DNA from 4 places in the Bacillus sp. 37MA genome. Region 4 is predicted to be linked to each of the others. Evidence: riboswitches for the same ligand, from Rfam matches in the RefSeq annotation. Region 4 holds a riboswitch; each other region holds the start of a gene.
The links. A riboswitch is a leader RNA that binds a small molecule or an ion and turns the genes downstream of it on or off. The one in region 4 is predicted to bind S-adenosylmethionine.

Region 1 (4,816 bases), 3.3 Mb from region 4:
ATAAAATTGATTCAACCGCACCAAGACTTACGGCAAAAACCGGAATCTTTACATTGGCGCTAAACTGACGAACAGCGTCTTCATTTTCAAGTTCAAATGATAAAACAGCGCCTCCCCCTGATGCCTGGCGGAAATGTATAGAATGACCTGGATGAGCAGCCAGACCTGGATAATACACATTTTTCACGCGCGGATGCGAAGCTAAATAATTTGCTATTTCAGCCGCACCTTTTTGTGATTGTTCTAGCCGGACAGACAATGTTTTTAATCCACGCAGTACGAGCCAGCAGTCCTGTACTCCTAATACGGCACCAAATGAGTTTTGAAGCGCATAAACCTTTGATGCGATGTTTTCATCCTTTGCGACAGCAAGACCTGCTAACACATCGCTATGGCCCGATAAGAACTTCGTTGCACTGTGTAAAACAAGGTCGACTCCGAATTCGATTGGACGCTGCAATACAGGCGTTAAAAACGTGTTATCAAGGAATGTTAGACAGTCATTTGCTTTCGCAAGTTTGACGATCCCTTCAATGTCGGTCACTTTTAAAAGAGGATTGGACGGTGTTTCCATGTAAATAACTTTCGTATTTGGCTGAATCGCTTTCGCAACTGCATCGAGATCCGTCATATCAACGAATGTATGTTCAATACCGAATCGTGTCAATACCGCTGTTACCATGCGGAATGTGCCGCCGTATACGTCTTCTGTTACGACGACATGATCTCCTTTAGATAATAGAAGAAACGCGGTTGAAATCGCCGCCATGCCGGATGCAAACGCAAATCCGCGTACGCCTCCTTCTAGTTCCGCAATCGCCGCTTCAAGTGTTTCACGCGTCGGATTTCCAGACCGGCTGTAATCGTACTGGCCAAATGAATCAAAATCGGATTGGTGAAAGGTTGATGCGTGCTGAATCGGTACACTAACTGCCCCTGTATGCGGATCAAATTTATGGCTGTTATGAAGCAATTTTGTTTGAAATGTATAGTCGCTCATCTAATCATCCTTTCATCTTTTCAAATGCTTGCGTTAAATCCCCCATCAAATCTTCCACGTGCTCAATACCGATTGAGAAACGCAGAAGCTTATTACAGATACCATTTGCGATTCGTACATCTTCAGGAATATCCATATGTGTCTGCGTCGCAGGATACGTAATGAAGCTTTCTACGCCCCCAAGGCTTTCCGCAAATGAAATTAACTTCATATTTCGCAAAAATGTATTGACCCATTCTTCCGATTTTAAACGAAATGAAAGCATCCCACCTTGTCCGGGATATAACACATCTAAAATATCATCGTGTGTTTCTAAAAACGCAGCGATTTTTTGCCCATTTTCCGTGTGCTGCTTCATACGCAGGCTGAGCGTTTTCATCCCGCGGGCAAGCAGCCAGGAATCAAACGGTGACAGCACCGCACCAATCGCATTTTGAAATTCAAATACTTTTGCCGAGAGCTCTTCTCCTTTTACTGCGATAAGTCCAGCAAGTACATCATTGTGACCGCCTAGATATTTCGTCGCGCTATGGAGAACGATGTCAGCCCCTTGCTCGATCGGACGCTGCAGCACCGGTGTATAAAACGTATTATCAACAATTAAAATTAAGTTATGTTCTTTTGCAAAAGAAGCAACTGAAGCAATATCTGTTTCCTTCATTAATGGATTCGTTGGTGTTTCTAAGAAAATGGCTTTCGTTTTATTTGAAACGTGCTTTTTCGTTTTAGTCAAATCCTCAAAGCTGTCGTATGTAAATGCCAGGCCGAACTTTTTCCATCCTTTTTCAAACAGACGGTATGTGCCGCCATACAGATCAGCTGAAACGAGAAATTCATCACCCGGCTCAAATAAAGATAGCAGCGTATGAATGGCTGCCATGCCAGATGAAAAAGCAAAACCTGCATCCGCTCCTTCCAGGTCTGCAATCGCTTTTTCAACGACTTCACGTGTCGGATTGCCAGTACGTACATAATCGTACCCCGTTGACATACCGATCCCTTCGTGACGGTACGCTGTAGAAAAATAAACAGGCGGATTAATTGTACCTGTTGGATTATTTGTCCGGTTGCCAATTTGCGCTAATTTCGTTTCAATATTTGTCATCACTATCGCTCCTTTTCATAAAAAAACAAGCCTTCATGGAAGAAGGCTTGTTTTTACACTTCTTCTCATCTCCCGGACGGTGTCGGTCCGCTGGATTTAGCACCTTTGCCCTGCGAGGCCGGTTGCTGAAGCATCATCGGGCCAGTCCCTCCGCTTCTCTTGATAAGGTATGTTTAATTAGTCTTATTTTTTAAATGTACAGGAAAATGAGCTCAATGACAACCTTTTTATTGTATAAATTGTTTGTCAATCAATGCAGCAAATTCCTTTACCACTTCTTCATTAATATCTGCTGTATACGTAATCCGTTTCCATGCGCTGTCAACGATATCTACAGGCAGTTCCTGTTTCGTCGTTTCTTTAATATCTGCAATCGTTAACGTTTTTGTTTCATCCGGGTTACTATTAATAAAGTCAATCGCTTTTTCATGGACACTAACAATTGATTGAACAAGCTCAGGGTTTTTCTCTATTTTATACGTGTTATACTTTGAAATTGTCAACAGCTGTGACAATATCGAATAAAAAACTCATCTTTCTCAATTCTTTATGTATAAACAAAAGTTTACAGCATATAAATATGGAGATTATAAATTTTCTTTAATTAAATATTAATCTTTTGTAAATTTTATGTTAAGATATATACATAAGTATTGACAAATGGATTGGAGGAAGGAGTGTCATGTGTTATGACAGTAGCTGAATTTTTTGGAGGAGTCGAATATTCTGTTACACAATTTGCTGTGCAGCTTACGAAAGAAACAGAGGAGAAAATCGCAAAGCGCGAATTGTTTTACAAAGATCAGATTACCCGCTACATTGATCACCGCGCAACATTATTCATCCAATCATTACCCCTCACTTTGGCCGTCTCAGCGGTAATGAAAAAAGAAATAAAAACACATGTTCTTTTTAAGCTGAAACCGGTTATGAACCGTCATATCGTATTCCAGGTAGTAAACTAAAAAAGAGACGCTTCGCAAATTGCGAAGCGTCTCTTTCATGTTGTTAAAATAAGATGGAGTGCTTTTGCATGAACAGTAACTTGAACCGGGGTTGTACCGATCTGTTCCCCATCGACCATAATGGAAATCGGTCTATCAGTATCGATTTTCACGACTTTCCCTTTTTTATAGGTAACACCCTGCTTCAAAACAGGGGTACCACGCAATAGTGCCGGGAACAGCTGAAAGAGAATATTTCTCCGCTTCACTGTATGAAGCATCGTTACATCTAATACACCGTCTATCGGGTGTGCATACGGACAAATAACGAGTCCCCCGCCGTAAGATGATGTGTTTCCGCAGGCAAGTAGCCACGTTTCATCTGATACGAACTTGTCATTGTCAATCATGATTGTGCTTTTAAATGGTTTAAATAACAGTGACGATAAAATCGTTCCGATCATATAAGTAAATGAACCGGCCCCTATCTTATTAAACCACTTTTTATAAAATGCTCTATTTATACGCTCCGCAATATCTGCGTCAAGTCCTGCTCCTGCGACCGTTAATCCATAGCTCGTATTCACTTTCATTACATCAATCTGTTTTCGTTTGCGGGCGGTAAGCAACTGATCTACAAATTGACCTGGATGATCCGTTAAACCGAAAATGCGGGCGATATCATTTCCTGAACCTGCTGGTAAAACAGCGATCGCTGTATCCGTATAGACAACATCCTGCAAAATAGCATTGACTGTTCCATCACCGCCAATGACCACTACGGCTTTTACTTTAACTTCCTGCATTTTTTGCCAGACAAATTCACGTGCCGATGCTTCCGAACCGCCGATCAGTGCATCGTACTGGACGTGCTTCTTTTTTAAGTGCCGTTCCACTTTTGTCCAAAGTGACCGGGCGTTCCCACTTCCTGATGATGGGTTGACAATAATAAGGTAAATATGGACCACTCACTTCTTTATGACAAGTATGACTTGAGTTGTTTATTATTTCACATCCACTTGATGCTCTTCATGTTCATGTAGTCCTTCGTCATTTTCAACATGAACTTTCACGGTGAACGCACCTGCTTCTGTAAATGTGTAGGCAGCTGTATATTCGCCTGGACTCGTTTCTTCCGCATCAGCCCATGTATGTTTTTCAGTATTGCTGTTGTTCCAAATCTCATAGCGGACTTGGGCTTTTTCCAATGGAGCTCCTTCATTTTCCAAATGGGCTGTTAGAATCGTTTCTTTTTCAGCTTCCACACCGTCAGGCTCCATAAAATGCATAGAAAAGCCTGTCTCACTTTCTCCATGTTCATGCTCATGAAGCTCTTTTTCTTCCTGAATAGCTTCATCATGAGCAGCACCCGTTCCAACCGTAACGGACTTTTTCGGCATCGTGTGAAGCCCTCTTGCTGTTACGTGCACTTGCACTGTAAAAACACCATCACGGTCAAATGTCGTTTCCGCTTCATACGTACCATCATTATTATTTTTCGCTTCAATCATATTGCTTTCTTCTTTTGCTCCTTCTTCCCACACTTCAAACTCCACTTTATCTGCATCTGCTACTTTTTCGCTTCCCTGTGTCACAACTGCTTTCATTGCTATTTTCCCATTTACTTCAACAGTTTCTGGAACTTCAAGCTGGACCTCAATCGCCTGTGGTACTTCAGATTCCTCCACTTTTCCTTCTTCTCCGCTGCACGCAGAAAGCACAGCTATGACTAAGGCCAACATAATCATCCAATATTTTTTTTGCATA
Region 2 (4,816 bases), 1.4 Mb from region 4:
ATTCGCGGCGACGTCGCCCCAACTGTTATTGGAAATCGAGTCAACGTTCAAGACAATTCCGTCCTGCATCAAAGTCCAAACAACCCGCTCGTATTAGAAGATCATGTGACGATCGGCCACCAAGTTCTTTTACATAGCTGCAAAATTAGAAAAGGTGCACTCATCGGCATGGGGTCCATCATTTTAGATAATGCTGAAATTGGTGAAGGTGCGTTCATTGGTGCCGGCAGCCTCGTTCCGCCTGGCAAAATCATCCCACCGAACACAATGGCATTCGGGCGTCCCGCTAAAGTCATTCGCGATGTTACTGAAGAGGACCGGAAAGATATGGAACGAATCGTCCGCGAGTATGCGGAAAAAGGACAATATTATAAATCCATTCAAAAATGATGTACAAGATATGCTAACAAAAGTATGGAAATGAACGTTGCGTTTTTAACCTGTGATCCGATCATTTATTGGTAGATCCCATCAGCTGTCATAAAAGCATACCATCATAAAAAAAAGACTGCCTGAAAGTCAAATAACTTTCAGGCAGCTTTTTATTATTTTGCTTCTGATTTCAAAAGCTCAGCTTTGTCCGTACGTTCCCATGGAAGATCCACGTCCGTACGCCCAAAGTGGCCGTATGCCGCTGTTTGACGATAAATAGGACGGCGCAGATCAAGCATGTTAATAATTCCTGCTGGACGAAGGTCGAAGTTTTTGCGAATTAGGTCAACAAGAACTTCTTCTGACACTGTACCTGTTTCAAATGTGTCAACAGCAATCGATACCGGCTGTGCTACACCGATTGCGTATGCAAGCTGAACTTCACATTTATCCGCAAGACCCCCAGCCACAATATTTTTTGCCACGTAACGAGCTGCATAGGCCGCAGAACGGTCTACTTTCGTCGGATCTTTACCAGAGAATGCCCCACCGCCATGACGAGCATATCCGCCATACGTATCAACGATGATTTTGCGGCCTGTTAAACCTGCATCCCCCTGTGGTCCGCCGATCACAAAGCGGCCTGTCGGGTTAATGAAAAATTTCGTTTCACTGTCGATCAATTCAGCCGGTACGACTTCATTAATGACATGTTCGCGAACTTCTTTTTGAATTTGCTCAAGTGTAATTTCTGGATGATGTTGAGTTGAAATAACGATTGTATCCACACGAACCGGCTGACCATGTTCATCGTATTCAACCGTTACTTGCGTTTTACCATCCGGACGAAGGTATTCAAGCACTTCATCTTTACGTACCTGTGTCAGACGACGTGCAAGTTTATGTGCGAGTGAAATGGGCAGCGGCATTAATTCCGCTGTTTCATTGCATGCGTAACCGAACATTAAGCCTTGGTCACCGGCACCGATTTCGTCGATTTCTTTATCCGTCATCTGGCCTTCACGTGCTTCGAGTGCTACGTTTACACCGGCTGCAATATCGGGTGACTGTTCATCAATCGATGTCAATACACCAGCTGTTTCGTAGTCAAATCCATATTTTGCACGTACATACCCAATTTCTTTTATCGTTTCACGAACGATTTTTGGAATATCCACATAAGATGAAGTGGTAATTTCCCCGGCAACGAGTACGAGCCCCGTTGTGACAGATGTTTCCGCTGCTACTCGGGCATTCGGGTCTTTGTCAAGAATCGCATCAAGTATCGCATCGGAAATTTGATCACAGATTTTATCCGGATGTCCTTCTGTTACAGATTCTGATGTAAACAGGCGACGCTGTTTTGTCATGAAAAAATTCCTCCTTTAAATCAGTATGGGTACGGTACTCATATTCCCCCGATGATCCGGAAAATAAAAAAACTCTCCCGGCATAGAGAGAGGAAAGGTTGTTTTTACTCGGGCCTTTCACTCTTATCGTCCAAGGTTGATCCTTGCTCAGGTTTAGCACCTTTTCCGCGTTTTATACGGCAGGTTGCTGGGTTTCACAGGGCCTGTCCCTCCACCGGCTCAGGATAAGAGTATCCGTTCAAGTGTCAATGTTACGAAAGATCATTCATCATGTCAACCGATTTTCCTTAGAAAAAAAGATAAGTTATATGTGCAGCATCATTTGTCGCAGATGAACGGTCAGTAAATTCCCATTGAATCGGACGGAAGAGAAACTTTATATGATCCAATATCACCCTTTCTTATTAATATAGTACACTGATTAAACCCCAAAAACCAAAAAAATTCATTAAAATATAAAAATCTCTTTAATTAGTATAGATTATTAATATTAATGTGTTATACTAATTTCATCTTAATCACAACACATATAAAAATTTCGAAAAGGATGGTTGTACAAATATGAACTCTCTAACTGTTTCCAGCGAAATCGTCGAGCTGCTGAAAGGCTCAAATGTATTACAACAGCCTTCTGTACCTGTACTCGTAGAAAAGGTACTCAAACGCGCTGAAGGTATTTTAACCGCATCCGGTGCGGTTTGCGCCGAAACAGGCAAATATACAGGACGCTCTCCAAAAGACAAATTTACCGTCAAAGAAGCGGCCGTAAAGGATAAAATCGATTGGGGCTCGAACCAACCGATCTCTGAAGAAAAGTTTAATAACTTGTACGATAAAGTCCTACGCCATTTAAAAGAAAAAGATGAACTGTTCGTTTTCAATGGCTTTGCCGGTGCAGATCATAAACATCGCCTGCCCATTCAGGTCATCAATGAATACGCGTGGCACAACCTGTTTGCTCACCAATTGTTCATCCGTCCGACAGAAGAAGAGCTCCGCTCGCATGAAGCGGGATTCACGGTTTTATCTGCTCCGACGTTCCAGGCTGATCCTCTTGTGGATGGCACTAATTCTGAAACGTTCATCATTATTTCATTTGAACAACGCGTCGTGTTAATCGGTGGAACAGAATATGCTGGAGAAATGAAAAAATCGATCTTCTCCGTGATGAACTACCTTTTGCCAGAAAACAACGTATTGTCCATGCACTGCTCGGCAAATGTCGGCTACGAAGGTGATGTCGCCCTGTTCTTTGGTCTTTCCGGCACAGGCAAAACGACGCTTTCTGCTGACCCGAACCGACGCTTGATTGGGGATGATGAGCATGGCTGGTCTGCAAACGGTGTGTTCAATATTGAAGGTGGCTGCTATGCAAAAACAATTGGCTTGACACGTGAAAAAGAACCGCAAATTTACGATGCGATCCGTTTCGGCTCTGTTCTCGAAAACGTTATCCTTGATCATGATACACGCATTCCAGATTACGCTGATAACTCGTTAACTGAAAATACGCGTGCGGCTTACCCGATTCAATCAATTGAGAATATTATTGATCCAAGCATCGCGGGTCACCCACATACAATTATCTTTTTAACAGCTGATGCATTCGGCGTTTTGCCTCCAATCAGCAAGTTATCAAAAGAGCAGGCTATGTACCATTTCTTGAGTGGATACACATCAAAACTTGCCGGTACAGAACGCGGCATTACAAGCCCGGAAGCTACATTCTCAACATGCTTTGGCTCACCGTTCCTTCCGCTTCCTGCAACCGTGTACGCAGAAATGCTTGGCAAAAAAATTGACGAGCATAACGTGCAGGTATTCCTTGTGAACACAGGCTGGACAGCCGGCGAATACGGGACAGGACAACGTATGAAGCTTTCATACACACGTGCGATGATTCAAGCAGCACTTGAAGGAGAACTAAATAACGTTGAAACATACACAACAAAAGTATTCGGTCTCAATATTCCAGTTCAAGTACCAGGCGTGCCTGATGATGTATTAATTCCACGTAAATCATGGGCTGATCAGGAAGCGTTCATGGTCAAAGCACAGGAACTTTCTGCTAAATTCCGTGCTAATTTCAAAAAATTCACCGGTGTTCCTTCTGACATCGAAGTACTTGGCGGACCTAAAATGTAAATATGAAAACCCTCCTGTTCGTCAGGAGGGTTTTCATATTAATTCGTTGATTTTAATGATACAAGTGTATACGTAATGGTTGTCGTATCATTTTGCCACTCCACTTTTTCAATAATTGCTATCCCGCTTTGCTCACTGTCTTTCACTTTGTATACGGCAATCGGAATGCCTATTGGATACAGACGGTAGCCGTTCTTTGTTAATACAAATCTGTTTTCTTCTTCTCTCGTTTCATTTCCTTTCGTGACAATCATTGTGTTTAATTCCATTGGCATGCCCATCATACATTCCCCTTCCCTTTTTCTTTCATCCATACTGCAATTTTCCCGACAATTTTGCGATTTACAGCAGGTGGTATGTAATGATCATACTCGTTAAAATATAATATATCTGCCTTATCCAACTTTTTCTCAAGACGATATGCATGTTCTACGGATACGTTGTCATCAAGCCTCCCGTGAATAATGAACACAGGAGCTGTTATCATCGCTGCTTCGTTTAACGGCGTACGCCAATCATATTGCTCAGGTACTTTATTCGGACTGCCGCCTATGACACGTTTCATCATCCTACGCATATCGCTTCGTTCTTTATAGGTGAGGATCATATCTGATACGCCGCCCCATGTCACTAGTGATGAAACTGGCCTGTAAATGGCCGTTAATATCGCCATAACCCCTCCTCTTGAAAACCCGAATACGTGAACACGTCCATTTCTTACACGTTCATTGTCTTGTAACAAGTCAAACCCAGAAAATGCATCTTCCCGATCCTCCCCGGCAAAATCTTCATTTCCTTCACCACCACGGTTGCCTCGGTAAAATGGTGCGAAGACAATAAATCCTTCCGCTGCAAACTCCGCAATACGGGCCGGACGCACCATACCAACACTTTTGATGCCACCGCGCAAGTACAAGAGACCATCATGC
Region 3 (4,816 bases), 1.3 Mb from region 4:
TACTAATGGGGAATCAATCCTTTTCGTTTTTTTTGGAGGCATGCTCCGCTCATTTATTATGAGCAAAAAGTGATCTAGCTTAGAGTAATTCCACTCCGCACCAAATGTTCCTCCGGTATTTATAATAACAGTGTGCAGGTAAGACACGCAAAAGCCGTGAGCCCGGCTCAGTCTCTCTCACATGTTGTGAGGTCCAGCATACTCTTCTATATTTCCTCATTCGCAAAATATAAACGATATCCTCTTGAATTCGCAATTATTTGAAAATTTAGCATAAAAAACGCCTGGCTCGCAGCCAGACGTTTCTAACGTTTTATTTGTTGACCGGTACGAATGCCCCGCCCCACTCTTCCAACATAAAGTCTTCAATTTCTTGAGAGTGAAGAACATCAACAAGTGCTTTAATTTTTTCTTTGTCTTCATCGCCGGCACGTACAGCGATAATATTTGCGTATGGTGAGTCTTTTCCTTCAAGAGCAATTGCATCTTCGAGTGGGTTCAAGCCGGCATCTACCGCATAGTTTGAGTTAATCATGACGGCATCACCTTCATCGTTATTATAAATTTGTGGAAGCAAAGCAGGTTCATAATCATAGTCGAATTTCAAATTCTTTTTGTTTTCAGCAATATCATCGAGTGTCGCTGATTCTTTCACCACACCGTCTTTCAATGTAATTAATCCTGCTTCTTCAAAAAGAGCCAAAACACGTCCATGATCCGCAACAGATGAACTTAAAATAATTTTCGCTCCATCTGGAAGTTCTTTTAAACTTTTGTATTTTTTAGAATAAACGCCAATAGGTTCAACATGGATACCCCCAGCGTTCACAAAATCATAGCCATGTTCTTTTTTTTGAACTTCAAGGTAAGGAACGTGTTGGAAGTAGTTCGCATCCACTTCTCCTTCATCTAACACTTTATTCGGCAAAACGTAGTCTTGAAATGTTTCTACTTCAAGTGTATATCCTTTTTCCTTTAATGCAGCTTTTGCCTCTTCTAAAATAACTGCATGAGGTACGGGACTTGCCGCTACAACAATTGTTTTGTCCTCTTCTGATGTACCAGAATCTGCTTTTTCTTTATCTGTTGATTCTTCCCCACCTCCGCATGCTGCCAAAGCAAGCACGATCGCGGCTGTTAAAAACCCGAGAAGCCATTTTTTCATCATGTCATTCCTCCTGAAAATATTTTATCTTATCGTTTATCCAGTTTTCGTGTGAACGTGTCCCCGATAAACTGAATGATAAACACAATAATGAGTATAACGATTGTCGCCATCAGTGTCACATCATTACGGCTACGCTGGAATCCGTCTAAAAAGGCGAGATTTCCTAGTCCTCCTGCCCCAATGACACCCGCCATCGCTGTGTAACCCACAAGGGCAATCGCTGTGACGGTGAGTCCTGAAACGAGTGCTGGCAACGATTCTGGGATGAGCACTTTTCGAATAATCGTACTTGTGGATGCCCCCATTGCTCTTGCCGCTTCAATCACACCTTTATCAATTTCACGCAGCGCAATTTCAACCATGCGTGCATAAAATGGGGCCGCTCCGATAATAAGTGCCGGCAACGCCGCATTTTCACCGATAATCGTGCCGATAATCGCTTTCGTAAACGGAATGAGCAGGACGATTAAAATGATAAATGGAATTGAGCGGAAGACATTGACAATAACCGCCGTGATGCCATAGACCGCTTTATTTTCCCACAGCTGTCCTTTCGATGTTAAAAAGAGCAATAAGCCGAGCAAAAGGCCGAGAACGAATGTGATAACGACAGAAATGCTCGTCATATAAAGCGTCTGAAGTGTCGCTTCCCACATTTTGTCCCAGTCTACATTTGGAAACCATTGTTCAATCATACATAATAACCTCCGAATCTACTTGCTGCGCATCTAAAAACGCCACTGCTTTGTCGACTTCAGAAGCATTACCGGTTAAATGGACGAACAATGTTCCGTATGCACCATTTTGCGTCTGTGAAATTTTCCCTTGCAAAATGTTGACCGCGACATCAAAGCGTCGAATAATTTCTGTAATGACCGGCTGTTCAGTCGATACACCGACGAACGTCAATTTAACAATTTTTCCATCTGGGTGTGCCTCTACTAAATGACGGACTGTTTCTTTCGACTCTTCCGGCTCCGTCACCTGCTGGACAAATCGTTTTGTAATTAACTGTTCAGGGCGGCGGAATACATCAAGCACCGGGCCCATTTCAACGATTTTACCTGCTTCCATTACCGCAACACGATGACAAATTTTGCGGATAACGTGCATTTCATGTGTAATAAGCACGATTGTCAGCCCGAGGCGTTCATTAATATCGACGAGTAATTCTAAGATGGAATCCGTCGTCTGTGGGTCAAGCGCCGATGTTGCTTCATCACATAATAATACTTTCGGGTTATTTGCGAGTGCCCGAGCGATACCTACACGCTGCTTCTGGCCGCCTGACAATTGCGAAGGATAGGAGTCCCCGCGTCCATCAAGACCGACAAGCTCGATCAATTCATTCACACGTTTGTCCCGTTCCGCTTTTGACACGCCCGCAATTTCAAGCGGAAACGCAATATTTTCGCGCACTGTGCGAGACCAAAGTAAATTGAAGTGTTGAAAAATCATACCGATTTCTTGGCGCGCTTTCCGTAATTCGCCGCCTTTAATTTTTGATACCGTCCGCCCTGCAACGGTTACAGATCCTTCCGTCGGTGCCTCAAGGCCGTTCAACATGCGGATAAGCGTACTTTTACCTGCGCCGCTATAGCCGATCATACCGAAAATCTCGCCTTCTAAAATGGAAAGATTTATATCGTCAACGGCCGTAACGGGGCCATTTTTTGTTTGAAATATTTTCTTTACCTGTTCAATTAAAATCATGTTGTTAACTCCTTTTCACAAAAAAAGCCTGTCTGCGGATAATAACAGAAAGGCAGTGCGTAAAGTTCCCTTTCTCTCATCTCTCGAAGCACATTGCTTTGTGTGATTTGGCACCTTTTCTAAAAAAGATGGTTGCCGGGCTTCATCGGGCACATCCCTCAGCCTCTCTTGATAAGAGTTATTATGAATATGAATGGATTCTACCACCGGAATGACAGTTATGTCAACAGCAAAAATGTATATTTTTTACATTTTTATCCTATTTGAAAATGAGACATTATTTCTTCATATATATAGGGAACTGACTGAAAAGCGTAAATTTTCTTTTTAAGTTTTCCTTCTGACATTAAAAGTAAACAAGGAACGCTTTCAATCGCAAATTCGCGGGCAATGTCTTCATGATAATTTAAATCAATCCGCTCAAGCGGCAAATCAATGTTCATCGCTTCAACAATATCAAGCATTCTGCCGGCTACTTGGCATGTGCCGCACATCGGCGTGTACACATATAAAGCCGCTTTGGGGGCGGCTAAAAAATCGTAAATTGATTGAACTGTTTTCATTGTTATGGCAATCCTTCTTTCTCTAAAAACTCCCCGCGTACATCGATATTCGCCGCCATTAAAACAGACGCAAGATCGCGATGAGGGACAGAGGCGACTTCTTTATATCTACGGTCAATATAGAGATGACGGGCATGAGGCAACTCACGTTTAAACTGACGGCGCAGCTTTTCACCCGATGCATCTGCATCGACTAAAATGTACACATCCCGCTCGAACAATTCATCTACAAGTTCATCTAGACGCGATATGCCAATCGTCCCATTCGTACAAATGATGTCTACCGGTTCTTTCACAATTTCAGCCACTCGTTTACGATCGGATAACCCTTCGACGATAATTGCTTTTTCCAGAATCATCACCATCACCCCGCTGCACGTTGTTAACTCTATTTTCACTCGTTTCCGGGAAAAAAGCAAAGTAAAAAAGACCGGCAATGGACCGGCCCGGCAATTACTCTTCTTTTACTCTTTCTTCGTACTGCGCTGCTGTCATCAATTTGTCAATTTGTGACGCATCAGACGGCTCAATTAAAATCATCCATGCTTTATCGTAAGCAGATTCATTTACGAACTCAGGACTGTCTTCAAGTTCTTCGTTGATTTCAATAACTTTTCCGCTGATCGGTGCGTACAACTCTGAAACTGTTTTAACGGATTCTACGCTTCCGAACGGCTCGTCAACCTTAATTTCATCACCAACAGCTGGCAGCTCAACAAATACAATATCACCTAGTTCAGATTGCGCAAAATCAGTAATGCCGATGCGCACGTTCCCCTCTTCTTGTTTCACCCATTCATGTTCTTCAGAATAACGCAGCTCTTTAGGCACATTCATTTGTTTATACCTCCAGATTAAAATAAGTATACTCTACACTTTACTGATTCATCAGACAGAATGCAAGATCATCATTGCCACTTCGCATTATATTCATCTTCTTTAAAACCAACCGTTACCGTTTCATCGCCAATCGCGAGTGGACGTTTGATCAGCATACCGTCTGACGCAAGAATATGGAGTAGTTCGTCATCAGATGCAGAGGTTACTTTATCCTTCAATCCAAGCTCACGGTATTTTTGCCCGCTTGTATTGAAAAATTTCTTCAGTGGTAGTCCGCTTTTTTCATATGCCCGTTTCAACTCTTCTTTTGAAGGCGGTGCTTCGACAATATGAATCGCTTCGTACGTAACACCTTTCTCATCAAGCCACTTTTTCGCATTGCGACACGTTCCGCATTTCGGATACCAATAAAATTTCATATTTTTCACCTCAACTGAATGAAATTCGACAACTTTTGCAAAAACCCTTTGACAATCTAAAAAAAGAAGCATACCTTATATATATTCAAATAATCAAATATATAGATATTAAG
Region 4 (4,816 bases):
CAATCGTTGTAAATGGATCATCACCATTCGCACAGCCAAACAATGTCTGTCTGATCAATGAAAGCGGAAATTTCAAAAAAGATTTTGCGATTAGAGAAACATTAAAGTCTGCATCCCTCTTTTATCCAAATTGGGATCAAAAGCGGGCAGAAGAACTCCTTGAACTCTTTCATTTAAAAAAATCCAAAAAAGTAAAAAGCTTGTCCAAAGGAATGGAGTCGGGGCTCGGCATTACGGTTGGACTGGCCAGCTATTCACCAGTGACGATTTTCGATGAACCATACATCGGACTCGATGCCGCCGCGCGCAGCCGTTTTTATGATTTATTAATAGAAGAATACGAACGCCAGCCACGTCTGTTCATCCTCTCTACCCATCTCATTGATGAAGCAGCAAAATTATTTGAAGATGTGTTTATCATTCATAAGGGGGCCCTTCTTCTTCATCAAGACGTGGAAACATTACGTTCGATGAGCTTTTCGATTACCGGGACGAAAAAAGATGTGACAGAATACTTGAATGGAAAAGCACCCATCCATCGTAAAGAATTTGCCGGACGCATAACAGCTTACGTATATGGTTCTGAATGGAACCGCCATGAAGCGGAACTGTACCGTCTTGACACAGATTCAATTCCGATTCAAGAGCTAATGGTTCACTTAACCGATTCTCGCACAGGAGGTAAAAAATGATGAACAATATAAAAGCGGTTATTCACTACGAATGGACTGGAACGAAAAAAGCAGCCAGTGTGTTTTGGATCATTCTCGGCAGCACCGTGCTGCTTTCCATTATCTCTGCTTATTCGTTTACCGACGGCGAAGTGTATATGGGCGGCACATCGATTGCGTTATTCGCTTATTTGACGATTACCGGATTTATTGCCGTAAAAGACAGCATGTCGTACTGTATACAACGCGGCGCCACCCGCAATCAGTTTTTAGCCGGTATCGGGCTTTCGTTTCTCGTTACTTCGATTATAATGGCAGTTATTCACACGATTTTAGTGGAATTGGCCATCCTGGTGACAAAAGACCTTTTGAATTTGAAAACCGTTCACTTTTTCAGATTATCAGATTTACTGTCAACATCCCCTTCTTTTTTGACCGCAACGGTTGTTGACATGTTACTCTCTTTCTTTTGTCTCGCCACAGCATTTTTAATCGGAGCAATCTTCTTTCGATTCGGCAAAACGATTGGTCTTTCGTTTTTAGCTTTTTGTGGTCTGATATTGATGAACGCTTCTATTCAAACAAAAATCGGATCATTTCTTTTCAGTGATTCTAGCAATGCCATCTTGATGGATTTTGTTATCTTGTTTTTCCTTGGCGTTATTTGTTTTTTTATTACTTGGCTGATCATTCGAAAAACGTCGATTCACCCGTCTATACAGTGAAAATTGTTCTTGACTGAACCGATACGACACGATATGATAATTTTAATTATTCATATAATTTAATAGCCTATTCTTATCAAGAGAAGCTGAGGGTACTGGCCCACGGACGCTTCAGCAACCAGCCGAGACAGGTCAGGTGCTAAATCCAGCAGACTACTAAATTTAAGTCTGGAAGATGAGAAGGAACGGACAACACATACATGTTGAAAAGCCTTCTTGCATTTAGGAAGGCTTTTTTCAGTTCAAATATAGAGAGGACGTTTACAATATGACATTACTTGACAGGCTCAAAACAGACGTGCTTACCGCTGATGGAGCGATGGGCACGCTTTTATATTCACATGGCATTGACTTTTGCTATGAAGAATTAAATACAGAAAAGCCCGAAATCATTGAAAAAATTCATAAAGACTACATTGCAGCAGGTGCTGATGTTATTCAAACGAATACGTATGGGGCCAATGCGATTAAGCTTGCCCGTTATGGCATTGAAAACCGATCACGTGAATTGAATGCAGCGGCGATCGAGATTGCCAAAAAGGCTGCTGCACCAGGTGGACAGTTCGTTCTCGGTACAATCGGAGGTATTCGCGGGATCCGCAAAAGCACCGCAACAAATGCAGAAATTATCGCCTCGGTCCGTGAACAAGCAGAAAGTCTTCTCTCTGGTGACCCTGATGGTATTTTATTTGAAACATATTACGATTTTGAAGAATTGTCTGAATCTGTAAAGGTTTTACGCGAAATGAGTGATGTTCCAATTATTGCTCAAGTTTCCATGCATGAGCCTGGTGTTTTGCAAAATGGATTATCCTTAAATGAGGCATTGCACCGTCTTGAAGGAATTGGCGCTGATGTTGTTGGCGTTAACTGTCGTCTCGGCCCTTTCCATACGATTCAAGCGTTTGAAGGCGTAACACTGCCTGAAAAAGCATTCCTATCCGCGTCTCCCAATGCAAGTCTTCTTGATGTGGAAGACGGCCGGATCGTTTATGAATCAGAAGCGGATTATTTTGGCCGTGCTGCCGTCCTTTTAAGAAACGAAGGCGTCCGGTTAATTGGCGGATGCTGCGGTACGACGCCGAAACATATAGAAGCAGCCAAAAAACGGCTGGTCGGTCTTCCTCCTTTAACGGAGAAAAAGGTAAAAACGAAAAAACCGATTGTCATTCAAGAAGCAAAGCCTAGCACAGATGTATCGATTTGTGAAAAAGCGAAAACGGAGCGAACTGTGATCGTTGAACTTGATACACCAAAAACATTGCTCACAGAAAAATTCATTGAAGGTGCGAATAAATTGTATGACGCAGGTGTTGATGCCGTCACAATGGCAGACAACTCGCTTGCTTCTCCACGGATCAGCAATATGGCGATGGGTGCAACATTAAAATTACAACATGATGTCCGCTCACTTGTCCATATTACGTGCCGTGACCACAATTTAATCGGTCTGCAGTCTCATTTAATGGGGCTTGACGCGCTCGGTCTTCATGACGTGCTTGCGATTACGGGGGATCCAACAAAAATAGGCGACTTCCCAGGTGCGACAGATGTCTATGACGTATCAAGCCCTGAACTCATTCAGCTTATTAAACAGTTGAATGATGGGATTTCATTTTCTGGTAAACCGCTCAAAAAGAAAGCTAATTTTTCCGTTGCGGCGGCGTTCAATCCAAACGTCCGTGTTCTTGAAAGAGCCGTGACAAGATTGGAGAAAAAAATTGAATGCGGTGCGGATTATTTTATTACACAGCCTGTATTTACGAAAGAAAAAATTGTTGACGTATATGAAGCCACAAAACATTTATCAACACCTATATTCATCGGAATTATGCCATTAACAAGTATGCGCAATGCGGAATTTCTGCACCATGAAGTGCCCGGTATTAAATTATCAGATGAGACACTTGAGAGAATGCGTGCATGCGGTGATGATCAAGAGCGTGCTGCCAAAGAAGGTATACAGATTGCGAAAGAACTGCTTGATACAGCAACACAAATTTTTAACGGAATATACATTATTACGCCGTTTTTACGTTATGATATGTCTATGGAATTAATTCATTATATAAATGAACTGGATGCACTAAAAGAGAGAGGGATTGTTCATGCAGACTCATCAAATTGAGAAAGAACTTCAAAAGAGAATACTCCTGATTGATGGAGCAATGGGAACAATGCTGCAAAACGCCAATTTAACGCCGGAAGATTTCGGTGGGGAAGAATACGATGGCTGTAACGAGAACTTGAATTTAACAAAACCGGAAGTGCTTGAACGTATTCACCGTGAATACTTAGAAGCGGGTGCAGATATTATTGCAACAAATACATTTGGCGGAACGCCTGTCGTACTAAATGAATACGATCTTGGCGATAAAGCGTATGAAATTAACTTACGTGCTGTTGAAATTGCCCGCAAGGTCGTCGATGAATTTTCGACACCAGAATGGCCGCGATTCGTTGCCGGTGCCATTGGACCAACGACGAAGACGTTGTCCGTTACAGGAGGCATTACATTTGACGAACTCGTCGATAACTTTGAATTACAGGCGAAAGCACTTATTGAAGGCGGTTCTGACCTGATTTTAATGGAAACAAGTCAAGATATGCTGAATGTAAAAGCAGGCACTCTTGGGATTAGACGGGCGTTTGACGCAGCCGGAAAAGAATTGCCAGTCATGATTTCTGGCACAATTGAGCCGATGGGCACAACACTTGCCGGACAAAATATTGAAGCGTTCTACATTTCAATTGAACATATTAAACCTTTGTCAGTTGGATTGAACTGTGCGACAGGTCCAGAGTTTATGACCGACCACATCCGTTCTCTCTCTGATCTGGCAACAAGCTATGTAAGTTGTTACCCGAATGCCGGTCTTCCGGATGAAGAAGGTAATTATCACGAATCACCTGAATCGTTATCCAAAAAGCTCGGAGCATTTGCCGATAAAGGCTGGTTAAATATTGTGGGCGGCTGCTGCGGCACGACACCGGAACATATTCGTGTCATGCGCGAAGTAGTAAAAGATAAAGCGCCGCGTACAACTCCTGAGAATCCTCATGGCCACGCCGTTTCCGGTATTGAGCCGCTTTTATATGATGATTCCATGCGTCCTCTTTTCATCGGTGAACGTACGAATGTGATCGGTTCACGTAAATTTAAACGGTTGATTGTGGAAGGCAAATTTGAAGAAGCAGCTGAAATTGCCCGCGCACAAGTAAAAGGCGGCGCACACGTTATTGATATTTGTCTCGCAAACCCGGACCGTGAAGAACTAGAAGATATGACTAATTTTATGAAAGAAGTCGTCAAAAAGGTAAAAGTACCGCTTGTCATTGACTCAACGGACGAGAAAGTCATTGAAGAATCCTTAAAGTTTTCGCAGGGGAAAGCCATTATTAACTCCATTAACTTAGAAG

Region 1: linked by a shared signal. The riboswitch ahead of A3M5_RS0102500 (methionine biosynthesis PLP-dependent protein) and the one ahead of A3M5_RS0120475 (bifunctional homocysteine S-methyltransferase/methylenetetrahydrofolate reductase) in region 4 are both predicted to bind S-adenosylmethionine.
Region 2: linked by a shared signal. The riboswitch ahead of metK (methionine adenosyltransferase) and the one ahead of A3M5_RS0120475 (bifunctional homocysteine S-methyltransferase/methylenetetrahydrofolate reductase) in region 4 are both predicted to bind S-adenosylmethionine.
Region 3: linked by a shared signal. The riboswitch ahead of A3M5_RS0113670 (methionine ABC transporter ATP-binding protein) and the one ahead of A3M5_RS0120475 (bifunctional homocysteine S-methyltransferase/methylenetetrahydrofolate reductase) in region 4 are both predicted to bind S-adenosylmethionine.

The regions. Positions count from the first base shown of each region.
Region 1 covers NZ_KB889752.1:459,488-464,303, reverse strand. Annotated here, with positions in the region: gene metC (cystathionine beta-lyase) at 1-1,000, opposite strand, end outside; gene A3M5_RS0102500 (methionine biosynthesis PLP-dependent protein) at 1,005-2,105, opposite strand; SAM riboswitch class I at 2,168-2,274, opposite strand; gene A3M5_RS0102495 (substrate-binding domain-containing protein) at 2,333-2,620, opposite strand; gene A3M5_RS0102490 (hypothetical protein) at 2,795-3,070, shown strand; gene A3M5_RS0102485 (diacylglycerol/lipid kinase family protein) at 3,106-4,017, opposite strand; gene A3M5_RS0102480 (FixH family protein) at 4,054-4,815, opposite strand.
Region 2 covers NZ_KB889752.1:2,335,027-2,339,842, forward strand. Annotated here, with positions in the region: gene A3M5_RS0112910 (gamma carbonic anhydrase) at 1-390, shown strand, start outside; gene metK (methionine adenosyltransferase) at 546-1,742, opposite strand; SAM riboswitch class I at 1,863-1,973, opposite strand; gene pckA (phosphoenolpyruvate carboxykinase (ATP)) at 2,304-3,887, shown strand; gene A3M5_RS0112925 (DUF2584 domain-containing protein) at 3,926-4,168, opposite strand; gene A3M5_RS0112930 (alpha/beta hydrolase family protein) at 4,168-4,816, opposite strand, start outside.
Region 3 covers NZ_KB889752.1:2,447,718-2,452,533, forward strand. Annotated here, with positions in the region: gene A3M5_RS0113660 (MetQ/NlpA family ABC transporter substrate-binding protein) at 314-1,165, opposite strand; gene A3M5_RS0113665 (methionine ABC transporter permease) at 1,195-1,863, opposite strand; gene A3M5_RS0113670 (methionine ABC transporter ATP-binding protein) at 1,856-2,881, opposite strand; SAM riboswitch class I at 2,955-3,059, opposite strand; gene A3M5_RS0113675 (thioredoxin family protein) at 3,136-3,444, opposite strand; gene A3M5_RS0113680 (hypothetical protein) at 3,447-3,803, opposite strand; gene gcvH (glycine cleavage system protein GcvH) at 3,898-4,281, opposite strand; gene A3M5_RS0113690 (arsenate reductase family protein) at 4,353-4,703, opposite strand.
Region 4 covers NZ_KB889752.1:3,718,557-3,723,372, reverse strand. Annotated here, with positions in the region: gene A3M5_RS0120485 (ATP-binding cassette domain-containing protein) at 1-692, shown strand, start outside; gene A3M5_RS0120480 (hypothetical protein) at 689-1,396, shown strand; SAM riboswitch class I at 1,467-1,578, shown strand; gene A3M5_RS0120475 (bifunctional homocysteine S-methyltransferase/methylenetetrahydrofolate reductase) at 1,665-3,524, shown strand; gene metH (methionine synthase) at 3,505-4,816, shown strand, end outside.